DNA from 4 places in the Halobacillus sp. Cin3 genome. Region 4 is predicted to be linked to each of the others. Evidence: predicted binding sites of a transcription regulator. Region 4 holds the regulator's gene; each other region holds the start of a gene.
What was found. The regulator Rex, encoded in region 4, represses fermentation and respiration genes when NADH is low (regulators of the CRP and FNR family bind a similar motif). The targets are predictions, from matches to a motif close to TTGTGAAATATTTCACAA.
Positions count from the first base shown of each region.

Region 1: a site for Rex is predicted at 1,443-1,460, ahead of QMA39_RS10210 (L-lactate dehydrogenase). Genes of this name have one in related genera too.
Region 2: a site for Rex is predicted at 749-766, ahead of cydD (thiol reductant ABC exporter subunit CydD). Genes of this name have one in related genera too.
Region 3: a site for Rex is predicted at 1,157-1,174, ahead of QMA39_RS02530 (cytochrome ubiquinol oxidase subunit I). Genes of this name have one in related genera too.

Region 1 is NZ_CAMZMV010000002.1:429,089-431,294, reverse strand. Features, by position in the region: gene QMA39_RS10215 (L-lactate permease) at 1-359, opposite strand, end outside; gene QMA39_RS10210 (L-lactate dehydrogenase) at 387-1,352, opposite strand; gene QMA39_RS10205 (sugar diacid recognition domain-containing protein) at 2,074-2,206, shown strand, end outside.
Region 2 is NZ_CAMZMV010000008.1:70,430-72,635, reverse strand. Features, by position in the region: gene QMA39_RS18210 (NUDIX hydrolase) at 1-122, shown strand, start outside; gene QMA39_RS18205 (topology modulation protein) at 122-643, shown strand; gene cydD (thiol reductant ABC exporter subunit CydD) at 797-2,206, shown strand, end outside.
Region 3 is NZ_CAMZMV010000001.1:451,098-453,303, reverse strand. Features, by position in the region: gene QMA39_RS02530 (cytochrome ubiquinol oxidase subunit I) at 1-1,057, opposite strand, end outside; gene QMA39_RS02525 (ABC transporter ATP-binding protein) at 1,305-2,206, opposite strand, start outside.
Region 4 is NZ_CAMZMV010000004.1:6,009-8,214, forward strand. Features, by position in the region: gene QMA39_RS13140 (ABC-F family ATP-binding cassette domain-containing protein) at 1-291, opposite strand, end outside; gene moaC (cyclic pyranopterin monophosphate synthase MoaC) at 451-939, shown strand; gene QMA39_RS13150 (redox-sensing transcriptional repressor Rex) at 954-1,613, shown strand; gene QMA39_RS13155 (SDR family oxidoreductase) at 1,651-2,206, opposite strand, start outside.

The DNA.
Region 1 (2,206 bases), on a different contig from region 4:
CCGATCAGCAGAAGCTGCAGCCGCTGATCCTGGGAGATGTTCGCGATACTGGAGCGGATGACCGTGAACTTTCCAGTATGTACAGCAATTTTGTACAACCAGACGGCCATAATGACAATGTATCCGATCGGCCACAGACCGTTCGCTATGCCGTGCAGGGCTGCGGCAAGTGCGTTGGACCATGGCATATCAAATAAGAACACGGCGATGCCCAAGCTCATGATCAACGTGAGAAAGGCGGCAAGGATCCCTTTCATGCGAAGGCGGGTTAACGCAAAAAAGAAGAAGAAGATGGGGAGAGCGGCTAAAAGCGCGCTCACACCCAGATTACCAAAAGGATCGTACTGTTGGAACCACATGGCGGATCATCTCTTTTCAAAAGAAGTTTAGTTCGTTTGTTTCACATCGAATTGTTCGCTTAGAATATCTTTCAAAACAGTGGCACTGTGATTCAGTTTCCCTTGTTCTTCTTCATTCAGGTTGATTTCCACCACATTACGGATACCCGTGCGGTTGAGGACGGCCGGAACACCGATATACACATCGTCCACATTGTATTCACCGTTCAAATAGGCGCTGACGGTCATGATGCTGTTTTCGTTATTAAGGATTGCTTTCGTAATGCGGGTCAGACCCATGGCAATTCCATAATACGTGGCTCCTTTTTTCTCAATGATTTGATAGGCAGCATCGCGGACATTCACAAAAATTTCGTCGAGGTCTTCTTTTGTATAGTTGTCGTGACGTTCGATTAATTCAAGGACAGGGACACCGCCGATCGTGGCGTGGCTCCATACAGGGAGCTCTGTATCGCCGTGTTCGCCGATGATGCTTGCGTGCACGCTGGATGGAGAAACATCGAAGTATTCTCCAAGCAGGTAACGGAACCGGCCGGAATCCAGAATGGTCCCACTTCCAATCACTCGTTCTTTAGGGAGGCCGCTGAATTTCCATGTGGCATAGGTAAGCACATCAACAGGATTGGTGGCCACAAGGAAGATGCCGTCAAATCCGTTGGCCATCACGTCATCTACGATGGATTTGAAAATGACCAGGTTCTTTTTGACGAGGTCGAGACGGGTTTCACCAGGTTTCTGATTGGCTCCGGCACAGATACAGACGATATCAGCATCGCGGCAGTCTTCATATGTTCCATACCATGTTTTCGTAGGGTTCGGGGCAAATACTTTTCCGTGGTTCAAATCCATCGCATCGCCCATCGCTTTGTTTTCATTCAAGTCGATGATAACGAATTCCTCGGCTACGGCTTGGTTCAACATCGCAAAAGCATAGCTGCTCCCGACGGACCCAGCTCCAATTAAAGCGACACGGTTTACATTTTGTTTTGGCATATGAATTCCTCCCTAAGGATAGTGAACAAGATATTGTGAATCATTTCACATTTACATTGTGCAATACTTCCAAAGTGAATTCAATGGCTTTTGTGAAATAATTCACAATTAACTTGTCTCATTTCAAATAAAGCGTTTTCTTGTTCAAAAGTTGGACATATTTGTGTGGGGTCTTGGAGGGAAAGGGGAAGATCTTCCCCCTGCCTTCTATTATAAATGGAAGCAGGATGGAAAACTATTGAATGGATGTAAAATATGCAGATGTGATCCGTTCGATTTCGCCGCCATCCACGGCCTCAAAGATCTATTCTCTTTCATTAATGGATATTGACTTCAGCTCCTCCATTCACAAAAAAGCAGCCATTTCCAATCATGCGCTTCCTTCCTTTTTCGTATCTATTTCCTCTACGACAGCATCCAATTCACTGTGTTTGCATTTCTTTGTTTTTTCCAGATTCTGTTTGAAGGGCATCTTTATACGCCGGCAGAACTCCGCCTTCACTTCCTTACCCAGGGTTTTCAGCTGTATATTTGGTTCTACTTTTTTCTCAAGCTGGAGCAACTAATGAAAAGTGCGTTTATGGTGATTACAAAAGCTGTTGCCGGATAGATTCAGAACAATTCCTTAAGAGAAACATCCGTTCTTGCTTTTCTCCATCATTCCTCCCTGTAATCTGTGCTAGGATGGATAACAATAAGAACGACGGAGAGGGGTATGGGTATGCTGATTCCAAGAGAGGTAGCTCAATCAATTGTTCAGGAAACCGAACCAATTATGAATAAAAATATCAACTTCATGGATGAAAAGGCGAAAATCATTGCCAGTCTGGATAAAATGCGGATCGGTGATTTTC
Region 2 (2,206 bases), on a different contig from region 4:
AGACAAAGGGGACAGAAAGCATCCCGGATCATGAAACATTGGAACTTGCTTACTATCCGCTGTGTGAGCTGCCGGAACACCTGGATGAACGAGCACGGTTGATCTTGAAGGAGGTTCCATAGTGAAGAGGGTCATGATTCTTGGTGTATCGTCCGGCGTGGGCAAGTCCACGCTGGCCCGGGAAATGGGAAAACGTCTTGATCTCCCCGTTTATCATCTGGATGCTCTTCACTGGGAGCCGGGGTGGAAGGAAGCGGATCCTGACGTTTTTGCCGCCCGTCAAAAGGCGGTCACAGCCGGAGACGAATGGATTATCGAAGGGAACTACCGGCCCACCTATAACATCAGGGCAGCGCGGGCTGATACGATCGTCTATGTGGAGCTGCCTCTACGTGTCTGCCTCTATCGTGTCCTCAGACGCTGGTGGCAGTTCCGCGGACGTTCACGACCTGATCTCGGGGCAGGATGTGAGGAGCGTCTGGACTATGGTTTTCTATCATTCGTTGTGACCACATACCGCAGGCGTAAAAAGGAAATGCAGGAGCGGCTTTTGAAATTTCAATTGGAGAATCCTTCAAGAGAGGTTATCCAATTGAAAAATAAGCGGGAGATCCATGCTTTTCTGGACGATGTGAGCCGTTGAGCTTGTATGACTGGTGGCAGAAAAGGGGACGATGTTAAAGAATTGTCATAGAATCCTCAGGCTTCTCTTTAGAAAAAAGGGTGTCTTTCCTTTATAATAAAGGTAATGTGAAAAACTTCACAAAAAATACGTGTAAGGAGTTTTCTATAGATTATGAAGCATCTCAGCCGCTTTGCTTTTGCTGATCGAAAAGGGATGACGCTGTTAATCCTTACGTCTCTTCTCATCGGAGCCAGTGTTATCGGTCAATCCTATTATTTCGTTGCGATTGTGGATCGGATTTTTCTTGGTCAGCAAAGCCTCCAGGATGTTCTGCCTTTGTTTGCCGGGCTGTTTCTCGTGTTGGCTGGACGTACTCTCTTCACATGGCTCAATGGAAAAACCGGCATACGTCTTGCTTCGAGAGCCAAAGAGCATTACCGGCATCGTCTGATTGAAAAAATGTCCAGGCAGTCGATTTCCACATCGGTGACCGGGCGGTCCGGACAAAAGGTGAGTGTACTCATGGATTCCGTGGATGAACTGGACGGCTATTTCAGCCGCTATATTCCACAAATGATCCAGACCCTCATTATCCCTGTGATGATTTTGGCCGTTGTGTTTTCCGCCCACCTTTATTCCGGGCTGATCATGGTAATCACAGCTCCGTTTATACCGATGTTCATGGCGATCATCGGTGTGATGACGAAGAAGAAATCGGAAGATCAGATGGAGAAGCTTTCGGCTTTTTCCGGACAGTTTCTGGATACCCTCCAAGGACTTGTTACGTTGAAGCTGTTCAACCGCAGCCATCGCCAGCAGGAGGAAATTGAATCGAGCAGTCTCGGATTTAAAACGGCTACGATGGAAGTGCTGAAGGTGGCTTTTGTGTCCTCCCTCATGCTTGAATTCATCTCCATGCTCAGTATTGGTCTGATTGCTCTTGAGATTGCCATCCGGCTTGTTGTGTATGAAAGTGTTTCTTTTTTCACCGCTTTTTTCATTTTAATTCTTGCACCGGAATTTTACTTAACACTGAAGGAGTTCGGCAGTGCGTTCCATACGGGACGTGGAGCTTCCGGGGCCTCCAAGCAGCTGGAGGAGACGCTGAACGAAGAGGACCATTCGTTGGTATGGGGAGATCAGGAGCTTACGTATGAACAGCCACCGGCCTTGTCTCTCCGTGCTGTTCAGTTTCAGTATGAGGAAGGATTCGCTCTTGATCCAGTATCGGTGGACATTCCAGCAGGGAGTCATCTGGCGGTGGTCGGAAAGAGTGGATCAGGCAAGACAACCCTGCTCAACATTTTTTCGGGACTGCTTGCTCCTTCATCTGGTGATGTGGACGTGAACGGACGTCCGCTCTATTCGTATAAAGAAACGGACTGGTTCAACGGTGTCAGTTACATCTCCCAGCACCCGTATCTTTTTTCAGGTACCATTGCAGAGAATATGGCGATCGGAGTTCCCGGCGCCTCCAGAGAAGAAACGGCCCGTGCGGCGGAGAAGGCAGGCCTTTACCAGCTCCTTGAGACGTTGGAGGATGGATTGGATACATCAATCGGTGAGGGCGGAAGAGGTTTA
Region 3 (2,206 bases), on a different contig from region 4:
GATGGAACGGGTTTCCTTTCTTCCATTTCCAGAGCACAAGGAAGAGCAGGGAAATCCCCAGGGTGTAAAAGCCGATCGATACCATCAGGTCGAACATATAGTGTATCCATAAGGGAGGCCGCTCGTTCTCAGGTGTTTCCTCGAGGCCTTCCACTTCTGCATTGAAATCGCCATGAGCAAGAAAACTCAAAGCATTGGGGATCCTGATGGCATTTTCGACTTCATTGTTCTCATTCAGCGTACCGAATACAACAAGGTCGGCGCCTTCTTCGGATTCAAAGTGCCATTCCCCGGCAGCGAGCTTCTCGGGTTGATGCTCAGCAAGAAACTTCGCAGATAAATCACCGGCGAGCGCTGTAAGCATGGCAAAGATAAAAGTGGCAGTCATCGTAAGTTTTAATGCTTTTTTGTGATAGAGGGATCCTTTTTTTATCAGAATGATGAAAGCAGCAATCCCTGCAAGCACCGCAGCAGCGGTTAAATAGGAGGAAGATATGACGTGAAAGACCTTCGTCGGTGTCGCAGGATTGAACATCGCAGCAAGTGGATCCACCGATGTAAAACGCCCCTCTTCCAGCTCAAACCCCTGCGGCGTGTTCATAAACGAGTTCACCGTTGTAATAAAGAAGGCGGACATCGTTCCTCCAATGACTACAGGAATGGACAACAGCCAGTGGTAGATCGGCTTCTTGAACCGGTCCCACGTATATAAGTAAATCCCAAGGAATATCGCCTCAAAGAAGAAAGCGAAGGTTTCCATAAATAACGGCAGTGCAATCACGTTCCCCGCCAGCCTCATGAAGCTCGGCCAGATGAGGGACAACTGCAGACCGATCGCCGTCCCTGTCACAACTCCGACAGCGACCGTAATCGTATACCCTCTTGTCCACCGCCTGGCAAGCAGGGTGTAATGCGGATCTTTCCGCTTGATTCCGATGAATTCCGCAATGGACACAAGGACGGGGACCCCGACTCCCAGTGTTGCGAAAATGGCGTGAAATAATAGTGTCATCGCGGTGAGCGCACGACTCACTTCGACGGTTTCGAATCCAAACATCTTAATTCGTTCCCTCCTACCCAGGAATAATCTCAAAATCTGTTCTGGGATTAGTATAAAACGTAAAACACCGTTGTGGTATTCAAGATGATGACTATTTTGTGACAAACTTCACAAAGTCTTTTCGATTCTTATCGTACCGCAGACCATCCGTGATGTCGACCTATCTGCCTGTTCCCCTCCTCCGTTCTTTTCTAACGCTGTTCAAATAAAAAAACCCTGTAGAAATTTTCTACAGGGTAACTTGTTATATTGCATCCAGCATTTGGAACTGGGCTTTTACAAGTTCATAATATTCGCCGTGCTGATCCATAAGTTCATCATGAGATCCCTGCTCAAGAATCTTTCCATGCTCGAGCACGAAAATGTTGTCAGCTTCCCGGATCGTTGATAAGCGGTGGGCAATCATAATGGCTGTTCTCCCTTTCAGGAGCTTCTTCAATGCCTGTTGAATCTTCAGTTCGGTTTCTGTATCTATACTCGCTGTTGCTTCATCGAGAATGAGAATCCTCGGATTGGCAAGCAGGGCCCTGGCAAAGGATAGAAGCTGCCGTTCTCCGGCTGAAAGGATATTGCCCCGCTCCTCTACTTCTGTTTCGTAGCCGTTGTTCAAGCGCTGGATAAAACCATCCGCTCCTACCACTTCTGCTGCTTCTTTCACCTCTTCATCCGTAGCATCCGGCCGCCCGAAGCGGATATTTTCCATGATCGTTCCCGAAAAAATGAACGTGTCCTGAAGAACGACACTGATCTGCTGTCTGATGCTATCAATGGAAGCATCCTTCAAATCCACCCCATCGATTTTGACGGCACCTTTGGTTGGGTCGTAAAAACGGCTGATCAAGTTGGCAATCGTAGATTTCCCTGATCCCGTATGTCCAACAAGGGCCACCGTTTCTCCTTGTTTCATCTCAAGGTTGATATCATGAAGAGCTATCCGCTTGGAATCGTAGGCAAACTGAACGTGGTCGAATTCGATATTCCCTTTCATCTCTTTTAATTCCACAGCGTCTTTCTTCTCTTCTACATTCGGTTCTTCATCAAGGAATTCGAATATCCGTTCAGAAGCTGCCATCGCCATAAGAAGCTGGTTGTACATCATCCCCAGTCTGGAAATGGGTTCCCAGAACATCCCAAGGAAAAAGGCGA
Region 4 (2,206 bases):
CAATGATTTTAAGTGGTCAAAAACCTGCTCCATCTCATCCCAGATCGACTTTTCGGACTGCAGACCTGTATGCTGCTCCAGGTATCCGACCGATGCATCTTTCGGTTTGAACATATCTCCAGAATCGTAGCTCATCTCTCCGGCCATAATCTTCAACAGGGTCGATTTTCCTGCCCCGTTCCGGCCGACGATGGCGATCCGGTCATTCTTTTGTACTTCCAATTTAATATTCGTTAAAATCAACTCGGCGCCGAAACGCTTCGTCAGTTGATTCAGCTGCATGAGAATCATGTCGTTTCACCTCGATGAACTAAGTGTATCTTATACGGATGCCCACTAGCAACAGAATCCCCCGTGTGAAAAGCGAACGTTGACGACTCCGGTTTGATTTTTTGGTAGAATAAGAGTAGTGTTTCAATCAGAACCATGTAGAAAAAGGGGAACGTGCCAATGACGGAATTTAGTCATTTCAATGAAGAAGGCCGTGCCCGGATGGTGGATATATCCGGCAAGGAAGATACCGTAAGGACGGCGGTCGCCTTCACAAGTGTAGAAGTGAACAAAGAGATTTATCATAAAATTACAGAACGGACGATGGAAAAAGGGGACGTTCTGTCTGTAGCCCAGGTGGCCGGTATCATGGCTGCTAAAAAAACCCCGAACTGGATTCCGATGTGTCACCCTCTACCGTTGAAGGGTGTCGATATTTCCTTCGACTGGGAGCTTGATGGAGAGAAACCGCGTTTGATCATCGAGGTTTCCGCCAGGACGAAGGGAAGCACAGGTGTGGAAATGGAAGCGCTCACGGCTGCGTCCGCTGCTGCGCTTACGGTGTATGACATGTGTAAAGCCGTAGATAAAGGGATGGTCATCGGGCCGACGTATTTGTCGGAGAAGACCGGTGGCAAAAATGGCGACTATAAACGAACGGATCGGTAAAGGAGGTCGGAGCCATGGATATGGAACAAGCAAAAATTCCACAGGCGACAGCCAAGCGGCTGCCGCTGTATTACCGCTTCTTGAATAACCTGCACAGTCAGGGAAAGCTGCGTGTATCATCGAAAGAGCTGAGTGAGGCGGTGAAAGTCGACTCCGCTACGATCCGCCGGGACTTTTCCTACTTCGGAGCACTCGGGAAGAAGGGCTACGGCTATAACGTGGAATACCTGCTGTCCTTCTTCAGAAAGACGCTCGATCAGGATGAAACGACGAAGGTCGCCCTGATTGGTGTAGGGAATCTGGGAACGGCTTTTCTGAATTACAATTTCACGAAAAACAACAATACGAAAATCGAAATGGCCTTTGATGCCAACGAGGAGCGGGTCGGTACGGAAGTCGGCGGTGTCGAAGTGCACCACATCGACGAATTGGAAAATCAGCTCGGTGACCTTGAGGTTGCCATCTTAACGGTACCGGCATCCGCCGCCCAGGGCATTGCAGAACGCCTTGTAGAAGCGGGCGTGAGCGGGATTCTCAATTTCACGCCGGCGCGGATCAGCGTACCATCGCACGTTCGTGTGCACCATATCGACCTTGCGATTGAACTGCAGGCCCTTGTCTATTTCCTGAAGCATTATCCGCTGATGGAGGATGGGCCGCTGGATGAAGCATAAAAAAGACTTAGAGCGTTGTCTGCTCTAAGTCTTTTTATTACTTCGTCGTTTCTTTCCAGCTGTTGTCCATCAGCATTTTACCCGGCCACGTGTAGGCGGTCAGTCCGCCGTCCACAGTAAGATCCTCACCGGTAATGAACGAACTTTCATCAGAAGCGAGGAAGAGGGCGGCGGAGGCGATTTCCTCCGGCTTTCCTAACCGGCCCATCGGTGTCACCCATTTCTGCGCTTCCCGGAATTCACGACCTTCCTCTTCTTTTTTCGTACCGGCCAGTTCATCAACGAGCGGCGTTTCAATCGTTCCGGGGGATACCGCATTCACACGGATGCCCTGACGTGCGTAATCAATCGCCATCGCCCGGGTGAAATTGGTGATTCCGCCCTTGGCTGCGTTGTAGCCGGAACGGTCCAGATCAGCCGCCTGTCCGGACATGGATGATGTATTGATGATCGAACCACCATTTTCAAACATGAGCGGAAGCAGATATTTACTGACTAAAAAGGTGCCGCGCAAATCGACGGAAATGATCTGGTCGAACAAATCGACCGGATATTCGTGCACCTTGCCGCCTTCTTCATCCACACCGGCGTTG